One region of the Lysinibacillus sp. ACHW1.5 genome, then DNA from elsewhere that is predicted to be linked to it. Evidence: a T-box and tRNA genes for the amino acid it is inferred to sense, from the RefSeq annotation. Region 1 holds a T-box; the other holds one or more tRNA genes.
The links. The T-box of region 1 lies ahead of ileS (isoleucine--tRNA ligase). A T-box ahead of a tRNA ligase gene usually reads a tRNA of that ligase, here a tRNA-Ile.

Region 1 (4,918 bases):
TTGAAGAGGCGGAGAGGCAGCGTATGCTTATTTTTCCTACTTACTATGAAGTGATAGAGGAGGACTTTCAGTTAGTGGCATTTACGATTCAATATCCAGTGAAATTTGTCCAATTACGACATCCTGATGTTTTAGGTGCGTTGCTTTCATTAGGTTTAAACCGTGGCAAGTTTGGTGATATTCGGGTAAATGATCAGCAGGTGCAATTCGTTGTAGCCCAAGAGGTAGCAGAATATGTTCGGTTACATTTAACAGGTATTGGTAAAGTTAAGGTGCATATTGAGTCTTTAAAAGAAGCGGATTCCCTTATTGTAAATGAGGAAGAATGGTTGGAGGAATCTCATACAGTATCTTCCATGCGCTTAGATGTAATTATTGCGACTGTATTAAATGTATCACGCCAAAAAGCTCAAGCTTTAATAACTGGAAAAAAAGTTCGTGTAAATTGGACAGAAAGAGATACAGTTGCTTTTGAATTACAGGAGGGAGATATTTTATCGATACGTGGAAGTGGACGGATGAAAATTATTATGACTGAAGGCCGAACTAAAAAAGATAAAATCCGTCTTCAAGTCGGTCGATTGGCCCAAAAAAGCTGAAAGTGAAGTAAATTTCATTAATTTTTACTGCTAAGTTGTCGGAACAATTGTATAATAGAAATTACGAATGTACATGTAAAGGAGAGAAGGATTGTATGCCATTATCACCTATTGATATACATAATAAGGAGTTTACAAAAGCCTTCAGAGGTTATGCTGAAGATGAAGTAAATGAATTTTTAGATCAGATTATTAAAGACTATGAAATTCTGCTTCGTGAAAAAAAAGAGGTTGATAAGCAATTAGAGATGGCTTTAGAACAAGCGAGACATTTCAACTCCTTAGAAGAAACTTTGCAGAAGTCTATTGTCGTTGCACAAGAAGCGGCTGATGAAGTGAGAAGAAATTCTCAAAAAGAGGCAAAACTCATTGTAAAAGAAGCTGAAAAAAATGCTGATCGAATTGTCAATGAAGCTTTGACGAAGGCTCGTAAGGTGACGATTGAAATTGATGAGCTTAAAAAGCAATCTAAGGTATTTCGTAATCGTTTCAAGATGCTTGTAGAAGCACAGCTGGATTTACTTAATGCAGATGACTGGGATCATTTGCTGCAATATGATATCGATTTAACAGAAATTCAAGCATCTGTTGAAGAAGCACAGGATTCTGAGGATATTTAACTTTTCTTTTTAATTGCTGTAATTGACAAATGAAACTTGACGCGATTGTTTGAATTTCATATACTTTGTAATAGTAATTATTTTGAACAGATATGCATAAAAGCAGAGACGAAGACAGTATTTGTTAGGCGTTGTTAAGCGATTTGGGGACAGTGAGAGCCCAAACATACAACTAGCATTGAACATCACTTCTGAGCTAAATAACTGAAAAAAGTAGGTTATTTCGTGATGCACGACGTTAAACGTGCTTTTAAGAGGTAGTGCAATTTTTTGTACTACAATTAGGGTGGTACCGCGAGTAGAAGCTTCTCGTCCCTTAGTGGGATTGAGGGCTTTTTTTGTTTGTTTCCGAATCGTTTTAGATAAGTTTGCCAATAACTGTCTTATGAGAAAAATGTCTACCTGTTTGTGTAAAATAAAGGAGGAATTTTAATGGTTGAATACAAAGATACTTTATTAATGCCAAAAACAGATTTCCCAATGCGTGGAAATTTACCGGCAAATGAGCCAAAAATGCAAGAAAAATGGAATGGCATGGATATTAACAAATTACAGATGGAACGTACGGAAGGTCGACCAGAATTTGTTCTACATGATGGTCCTCCCTATGCAAATGGTGATATCCATATCGGCCATGCTCTAAATAAAGTATTGAAGGATATGATTACACGTCATCGCTCCATGACTGGCTACCATGTCAATTATATTCCAGGTTGGGATACACATGGTTTACCAATTGAGCAAGCATTGACTAACAAAGGTGTAAAACGCAAAGAGATGTCAGTAGCAGCATTCCGCCAACTTTGTGAAGAGTATGCTTATGAGCAAATTGACAATCAACGTGCCCAATTCCGCCGTCTAGGCATTCGAGGTGATTGGGAAAATCCATATATTACATTAAAGCCTGAGTTTGAAGCTCGTCAAATTGAAGTATTCGGTAAAATGGCGGAAAAAGGTTATATCTATAAAGGGTTAAAGCCGGTTTATTGGTCTCCTTCTTCTGAATCTGCTTTGGCGGAAGCTGAAATTGAATATAAGGACATCAAATCTCCATCCATTTATGTAAGCTTTGCAATTAAGGATGCGAAGGGTGTTGTTCCAGCAGATGCTAAATTTATCATTTGGACAACAACACCATGGACATTACCAGCAAACTTAGGGATTTCTTTGAATCCTGAATTTATCTATGTAGTAGTTGCAGTGGCTAATAAAAAATTCATCATTGCCAAAGAGTTATTAGAGTCAGTGGCAACTACGCTTGGATGGGTAGACTATGAGGTTGTCCAAGAGGTAAAAGGAGAGGCATTAGATCGTATTGTAGCACAACATCCATTCTACGATCGTGAATCGCTTATTATGGTAGGTGAACACGTAACTGCTGAAGCGGGTACAGGTTGTGTTCATACAGCCCCAGGGCATGGTGAAGACGATTATCATATTGGTAAACAGTATGGTTTAGGTATTCTTAGCCCTCTTGATAATAGTGGCTGTTATACAGATGAAGCACCTGGTTTTGAAGGCGTGTTTTATAATGATGCAAATAAACTCGTCACAGAAAAACTAAAAGAAGTAGGAGCGTTAGAAAAGCTTGATTTCTTTACGCACTCCTATCCACATGACTGGCGTACGAAAAAGCCTGTTATTTATCGTGCGACACCACAATGGTTTGCATCTGTTGAAGCATTCCGTGGGGAGTTATTAGAGGCTGTAAAAGCAACAGCATTTACACCAGCTTGGGGAGAAACTCGTCTTTATAATATGATTCGTGATCGTGGAGACTGGGTAATTTCACGTCAACGTGCGTGGGGTGTGCCGATTCCGATTTTCTATGCTGAAAATGGTGAACCTATTATTACACCTCAAACAATTAGTCATGTCTCAGCATTATTCCGTGAGAATGGATCAAATATTTGGTTCCAAAAAACAGCAAAAGAGTTATTACCAGAAGGCTTTACACATCCAGGTAGCCCGAACGGCGAATTTACAAAAGAAAATGATATTATGGATGTATGGTTTGATTCCGGTTCATCACACCAAGGTGTACTAGTAGAACGTGGTATGAAATATCCAGCTGATCTCTATTTAGAGGGTTCTGACCAACATCGTGGTTGGTTTAATTCCTCTCTTATTACATCTGTAGCTATTAACGGCTATGCACCATACAAAGGACTTTTAACACATGGTTTTGTACTTGATGGTGAAGGACGTAAAATGAGTAAATCTTTAGGGAATGTGATTATTCCGCAAAAAGTAATGGATCAGTATGGAGCAGACATACTTCGTTTATGGGTTGCTTCTGTTGATTATACAGCAGATGTGCGCATCTCTATGGATATGTTAAAGCAAGTATCTGAGGTGTATCGTAAAATTCGTAATACTTTCCGTTTCTTGCACGGCAATATTGCTGATTTCGATCCTACGAAAGATCGTGTAAGTTATGCTGAGCTTCGTGAAATGGATCAATATGTGTATATGCGCTTACAGGATGTCTTAAAAACTGTACGTGCTGCCTATGATCGCTATGATTTTGCTGCTGTCTATCATGTAGTCAATAATTTCGTTGCTGTAGAGTTATCTTCATTCTATCTTGATATTGCCAAAGACGTAGTCTATATCGAGGGTCATGACAATAAGGATCGTCGTGCGATGCAAACAGTTATTTATGATACATTGATGACATTAGTAAAAATCATGACACCAATTATCCCACATACAACGGATGAAATGTGGTCTTATTTACATGTTCAAGGTATTGTAGAAGAAGTTTCTGTTCAATTAACAGATTTCCCAGAGGTAGATGTTCAAGCGAATTTTGACAGCCTACGTACAAAATGGGAAAAAATTATTGATGTACGCGATGATATTTTAAAAGCATTAGAGGAAGCACGTAATGCGAAAACAATTGGTAAATCACTTGAAGCAAAAGTCACTGTCTACGCGAAAGAAGATGTTGTCGCATTATTGAACGATGCCAACATTGACTTTGCACAACTTTCCATCGTTTCAGCTTTTGAGGTAGCTGCTATCGAGGAGGCACCTGCTGAAGCTTTAGCACTTGAGCATGTTTCCATTGTTGTTGAGAAGGCTACAGGTGAGAAATGTGAGCGTTGCTGGTCAATTTCTGAAACAGTTGGTTCAAATGAAGCACAACCTACAGTATGTGCTCGCTGTGCAGAAGTTGTAGAAAAGTATTACGTTTAATCTATAAATAACAAGAATCTGCATTTAAATGTAGAGGATGTGCAAGTCTCCTTGTTGGAGGCTTGCTTTTTTCATGGAAGTTTTGCAGATTCTTTTCCATTATTTAAATAAAATTTCTGTCGTATTGCGATAGTCTGTTGGAGAGATCCCTACATATTTTTTAAAAGTTAAGCTATAGTAATTTGGTGTATTGAAGCCACAGGTGGAGGAGATTTTTTCTATGGTGTAGTCGTACTTGCGTAAAAAAGGTAAGGTTTTGATAATGCGTGTATAAGCAACATAGTCAACAAAATTGCGACCTGTTTCTTTTTTAAATAGTCTACTAAAATGAGTTGGGCTAAAGTTAATATATTTTGCAACATCACGAATGGTCAGTTGTTCGTCGTAATGTTCTTCAATATACTGAATAGCTTTTTGCAGCTGCTCATGTCTTGTTAAATCTTCGTAATATCGGATGTGTATATTATGGATAGGTGGTTTTCTACGTGCTTTTCTAGC
Region 2 (4,918 bases), 2.0 Mb from region 1:
ACTAGACTTAGGATCTAGCGCCGCAAGGCGTGGGGGTTCGACTCCCTTCACCCGCACCATTATTTTCATTGCCAGATAAAAAAGCTTATGCACATGCGGAAGTAGTTCAGTGGTAGAACACCACCTTGCCAAGGTGGGGGTCGCGAGTTCGAACCTCGTCTTCCGCTCCAAATGTGCCGGGGTGGCGGAACTGGCAGACGCACAGGACTTAAAATCCTGCGGTAGGTGACTACCGTACCGGTTCGATTCCGGTCCTCGGCACCATTTTAAATGCGCCCGTAGCTCAATTGGATAGAGCGTCTGACTACGGATCAGAAGGTTATGGGTTCGACTCCTGTCGGGCGCGCCATAAGAACAACGGGAAGTAGCTCAGCTTGGTAGAGCACTTGGTTTGGGACCAAGGGGTCGCAGGTTCGAATCCTGTCTTCCCGACCATTTCCAAAAAATTATGGGGCCTTAGCTCAGCTGGGAGAGCGCCTGCCTTGCACGCAGGAGGTCAGCGGTTCGATCCCGCTAGGCTCCACCATAAGTAAATTAACCAGTATAAAGATCCTGGCGGCGTAGCTCAGCTGGCTAGAGCGTACGGTTCATACCCGTAAGGTCGGGGGTTCGATCCCCTCTGCCGCCATCTTAAAGGACCTTTAGCTCAGTTGGTTAGAGCAGACGGCTCATAACCGTCCGGTCGCAGGTTCGAGTCCTGCAAGGTCCACCATTTATATATTGTAACGGAGGTATACCCAAGTCTGGCTGAAGGGATCGGTCTTGAAAACCGACAGGCGGGTAACACCGCGCGGGGGTTCGAATCCCTCTACCTCCTCCAGTTTTAAATTTTTATAAATGGTGCTTTAAAAACTCGAAACAACATAAAATTATCGCGGGGTGGAGCAGTGGTAGCTCGTCGGGCTCATAACCCGAAGGTCGTTGGTTCAAATCCGGCCCCCGCAACCAAAAGGTCCCGTGGTGTAGCGGTTAACATGCCTGCCTGTCACGCAGGAGATCGCCGGTTCGATCCCGGTCGGGACCGCCATTTTTAAAATAAAAGTCATGAGAAGCAAAAGAGTGAGAAAGCTTAGCATGGACGAAATGGGTCAGTAGCTCAGTTGGTAGAGCATTAGATTGAAGCTCTAAGTGTCGGCGGTTCGATTCCGTCCTGACCCACCATTTATGCGGGTGTAGTTTAATGGTAAAACCTCAGCCTTCCAAGCTGATGTCGTGGGTTCGATTCCCATCACCCGCTCCAAGGGCCTATAGCTCAGCTGGTTAGAGCGCACGCCTGATAAGCGTGAGGTCGATGGTTCGAGTCCATTTAGGCCCACCATTATTCCGAAGTAGCTCAGTTGGTAGTAGCACCTGACTGTTAATCAGGTTGTCGCAGGTTCGAGTCCTGCCTTCGGAGCCATTTTTTATTTTGGGGAAGTACTCAAGAGGCTGAAGAGGCGCCCCTGCTAAGGGTGTAGGTCGGGTAACCGGCGCGAGGGTTCAAATCCCTCCTTCTCCGCCATGGGCCCGTTGGTCAAGTGGTTAAGACACCGCCCTTTCACGGCGGTAACACGGGTTCGAATCCCGTACGGGTCATACTAAGTGCAGTAGATGAATTTACATCTACTGCACTTTTTAATTTACTTGATATTTAGATTTATAACTTAGCTATAATAAATGAAAGCCTACACAGAATGATTAAACTGTGTAGGCTTGTTTTTTTTTAAAATAGTGATTAAATTTTTCGTCCTTTTCCATATGGGATGCAAAGAGGTGTACCAAAGATTGGATCTGTCGTCATTTGGCAATCAAGGTCAAACACATGATTAACTAAATCAGTGGTCATAATTTCTTCTGGTTTCCCTTGACGATAGACACCACGGTCACGCACTGTAATAATATGATCGGCATAGCGACAAGCAAGATTAATATCATGTAGGACCATAATAATAGTTCGCTTTTGCTGTTGGTTCAATTCGTATAGTAAATCTAAAACGTCTATTTGATGAGTTAAATCTAAGTATGTCGTAGGCTCGTCTAAAAGAATGATATCTGTATCTTGAGCAAGCGTCATAGCTATCCAAGCACGTTGACGTTGTCCTCCTGATAGCTCATCTACTGGTCTATCTTGTAAATGCTCAGTGCCTGTAGCTTTTAAAGCGTTTAAAACGATTTCTTCATCCTTTTCAGTCCACTGTTGTCGCCAACTCTGGTAAGGATAGCGACCTTGTTTCACAAGTTGTAGGACAGTTAACCCTTCTGGTGCAACAGGAGATTGAGGAAGAATAGAGAGGTTTTTAGCCACTTGTTTTGTTGATAATTTAAAAATATCCTCACCGTCTAATAAAACGGAGCCTTTTTTAGGTTTTAATAATCGAGCAATGGAGCGTAAGAGTGTGGATTTTCCACAGCCATTCGCTCCGATTAATACAGTAATTTCATTCAAAGGAATAGATAAATTGAGATCTTCGATAATATTAAAATCACCATAACTTAATGTTAGGGATTTGGTTAATAAAGATTCAGTCATGTAGTATAGACTCCTTTATTTTTTAGGGTTTCTAAATAATAAATAGATAAAGTAAGGAGCACCGATAGCAGCAGTAAAGACGCCTGCGGGTACTTCTAATGGGCTAAATGCTGTACGACCTATAATATCTGCAACCATTACAAGCAATGCACCAATTGCAGCGGATGCTGGAATAAGTACACCGAACGATGAACCAACAATGCGTCGTGCAATATGAGGAGCCATTAATCCTACAAACCCAATAGCACCAGCAAATGCTATGGCACTCGCTACTAAACTGGAACATAATAGAATTAAGTAAAGGCGTGTTTTTTGAACAGGCTGCCCTAGGCTTGATGCTGTATCATCACCTAATTCTTGAACATTTAACTGCCGAGTAATAAAAAAGGTTATAAGTAGAAGTACAATAATCAATGGAACAACGATTTGTACTTGATCCCAATCCGAACTTTTGACACTACCCGTAATCCATTTATTCGCTTCACTTGCTTGATAAATTGGGCCGATAATCATTAACATTGTAGTAATTGCTTGCATGAATGCCGACACGCTAATACCGATTAAGACAAGACGATTTGGTGTGACACCATCTTTCCAAGCAAATAGGTAGACTATACATCCGACGATAGTAGCACCTATGAATCCTGCTAATGGCAACCACTCTATACTAACTGTTAAAGAGTGATTAGAATCACTGAAAATGGCTAAGAAACCAACAACCGCTGCCCCACCACCAGCAGATATGCCGATTATATCAGGTGAGGCAAGTGGATTTTTAATGATTCCTTGTAAAACTGCACCTGCGACGGCTAACGCCATTCCAGCAAACAAGGCCATGAAAATTCGAGGCATTCGAAAATCAATAATAATCAGTTGATCAAAATCTGAGCCGTAACCAAAAAAAGCTTGTAAAACTTTAAATGGATTGATGAATGAATCACCAAATGATGCACTAAGAAAGAACACGGCAAGAGTTAGTATGCAAATCACTGTTAATTTTTTTATAGCTTGTACATCTATTAAAAATGAAATTTTTTGTTGAAGTAAACGAATTGTTTTTACATGTTTCATTATTTTTTTCCACCTTTTCGCGCAAGGTAAATAAAGAATGGTGTGCCAATCATAGCAGTCATGACGCCTACTGGAACTTCTTGTGGCATGATAATATAACGAGCCGCAACATCAGCCAGCAATAAAAGTATCCCCCCAAGTAAAGCAGCCATAGGAATAAGCCATCGATGATCAGTGCCGACAAACTTGCGCGCAAAATGGGGAACGACAATCCCTATAAAACCAATGGGGCCAGCAATTGCAACTGCTCCCCCTGCTAAAAAAATAACAATAAGACCGACCAATATCTTCATAAGTCCTAAACGTAAACCAAGACCTCTTGCTACATCATCGCCAAGAGCGAGAATATTCATTTTGGGGGAAATGATGAGGGCAGCAATCCACCCAATTACTAGATATGGTAGAACAGATAGTAGAATTTCAAGTTTTCTACCTTGTACAGAACCTGCTAACCAAAACAAAACTTGATCAAGCTCTGCTTCATTTGTAGCGAGTAAACCTTGCGTAAATGATGCAAATAGGGCACTGATGGCAGCACCAGCTAAAGTTATTTTCACTGGAGTAACAGCATCTCTACCTGAGAAACTAATCCCATAAACGGATAAAGCAGCGATTGCTGCACCAAGAAATGCAATCCACGCAAAAGATTGCAAGCTTGAAATGTGGAAAAAAATCATGGCAAAGACAACAGCAAAGCCTGCTCCTGCATTAATGCCCAAAATTCCAGGAGAGGCTAATGGATTTTTCGTTAAGGTCTGCATAAGCACGCCTGTAATAGCTAATGAAGCACCAACGCAACTGGCTATAAGAGCTCTTGGAATTCGAACATTTTGAATAATAAGATGCTCATTTGAATGGTTAAATTGTCTAAAAGATTCATACGTAGTTTGAATAGAAGTATTTGCATAACCATACACAATACTGATCCCCATAGAAAGAAGTAATAGTATGACTCCTACTAGTAAAGCAATCATTTTAGAATAATTATTTTTTAATATCATATTTAACGTGTACTCTTTTCTTGGAAAATTAATAAATTAGTTATTGACATTGATAGTTACATACAATACGATTAATATCGTTCTTAGACAGATGAAAGTGATTTTCATTCTCGTCAAATATGCTTAAACATTTTATCATATACATTGGAGGAAGAAAAGGTGCAAAAAGCTTTTCCAAAACTATTAGTTTTACTAGCTGTGGTTGCTATTTTTGTTCTGGCAGCATGCGGTACTTCTAAAGATAATGCCAAAGAAGAAAGTACAAAAGAAAGCAATGCTTACAGTGTTGACCATGCAATGGGGACAACTGAAGTAAAAGACACACCAAAACGTATCG

Region 2: it has a tRNA-Ile gene. The T-box ahead of ileS (isoleucine--tRNA ligase) is inferred to sense a tRNA for this amino acid. The anticodon was not compared.

What each region holds. Positions count from the first base shown of each region.
Region 1 is NZ_CP091777.1:941,930-946,847, forward strand. Features, by position in the region: gene L6W14_RS04355 (YlmH family RNA-binding protein) at 1-599, shown strand, start outside; gene L6W14_RS04360 (DivIVA domain-containing protein) at 695-1,219, shown strand; T-box leader at 1,316-1,539, shown strand; gene ileS (isoleucine--tRNA ligase) at 1,652-4,420, shown strand; gene L6W14_RS04370 (AraC family transcriptional regulator) at 4,520-4,918, opposite strand, start outside.
Region 2 is NZ_CP091777.1:3,518,244-3,523,161, reverse strand. Features, by position in the region: tRNA gene L6W14_RS17625 (tRNA-Leu) at 1-59, shown strand, start outside; tRNA gene L6W14_RS17620 (tRNA-Gly) at 96-170, shown strand; tRNA gene L6W14_RS17615 (tRNA-Leu) at 176-264, shown strand; tRNA gene L6W14_RS17610 (tRNA-Arg) at 273-349, shown strand; tRNA gene L6W14_RS17605 (tRNA-Pro) at 359-435, shown strand; tRNA gene L6W14_RS17600 (tRNA-Ala) at 451-526, shown strand; tRNA gene L6W14_RS17595 (tRNA-Met) at 555-628, shown strand; tRNA gene L6W14_RS17590 (tRNA-Ile) at 636-712, shown strand; tRNA gene L6W14_RS17585 (tRNA-Ser) at 728-820, shown strand; tRNA gene L6W14_RS17580 (tRNA-Met) at 874-948, shown strand; tRNA gene L6W14_RS17575 (tRNA-Asp) at 952-1,027, shown strand; tRNA gene L6W14_RS17570 (tRNA-Phe) at 1,086-1,161, shown strand; tRNA gene L6W14_RS17565 (tRNA-Gly) at 1,167-1,240, shown strand; tRNA gene L6W14_RS17560 (tRNA-Ile) at 1,242-1,318, shown strand; tRNA gene L6W14_RS17555 (tRNA-Asn) at 1,323-1,399, shown strand; tRNA gene L6W14_RS17550 (tRNA-Ser) at 1,411-1,501, shown strand; tRNA gene L6W14_RS17545 (tRNA-Glu) at 1,504-1,575, shown strand; gene L6W14_RS17540 (ABC transporter ATP-binding protein) at 1,715-2,509, opposite strand; gene L6W14_RS17535 (FecCD family ABC transporter permease) at 2,525-3,580, opposite strand; gene L6W14_RS17530 (FecCD family ABC transporter permease) at 3,580-4,581, opposite strand; gene L6W14_RS17525 (ABC transporter substrate-binding protein) at 4,741-4,918, shown strand, end outside.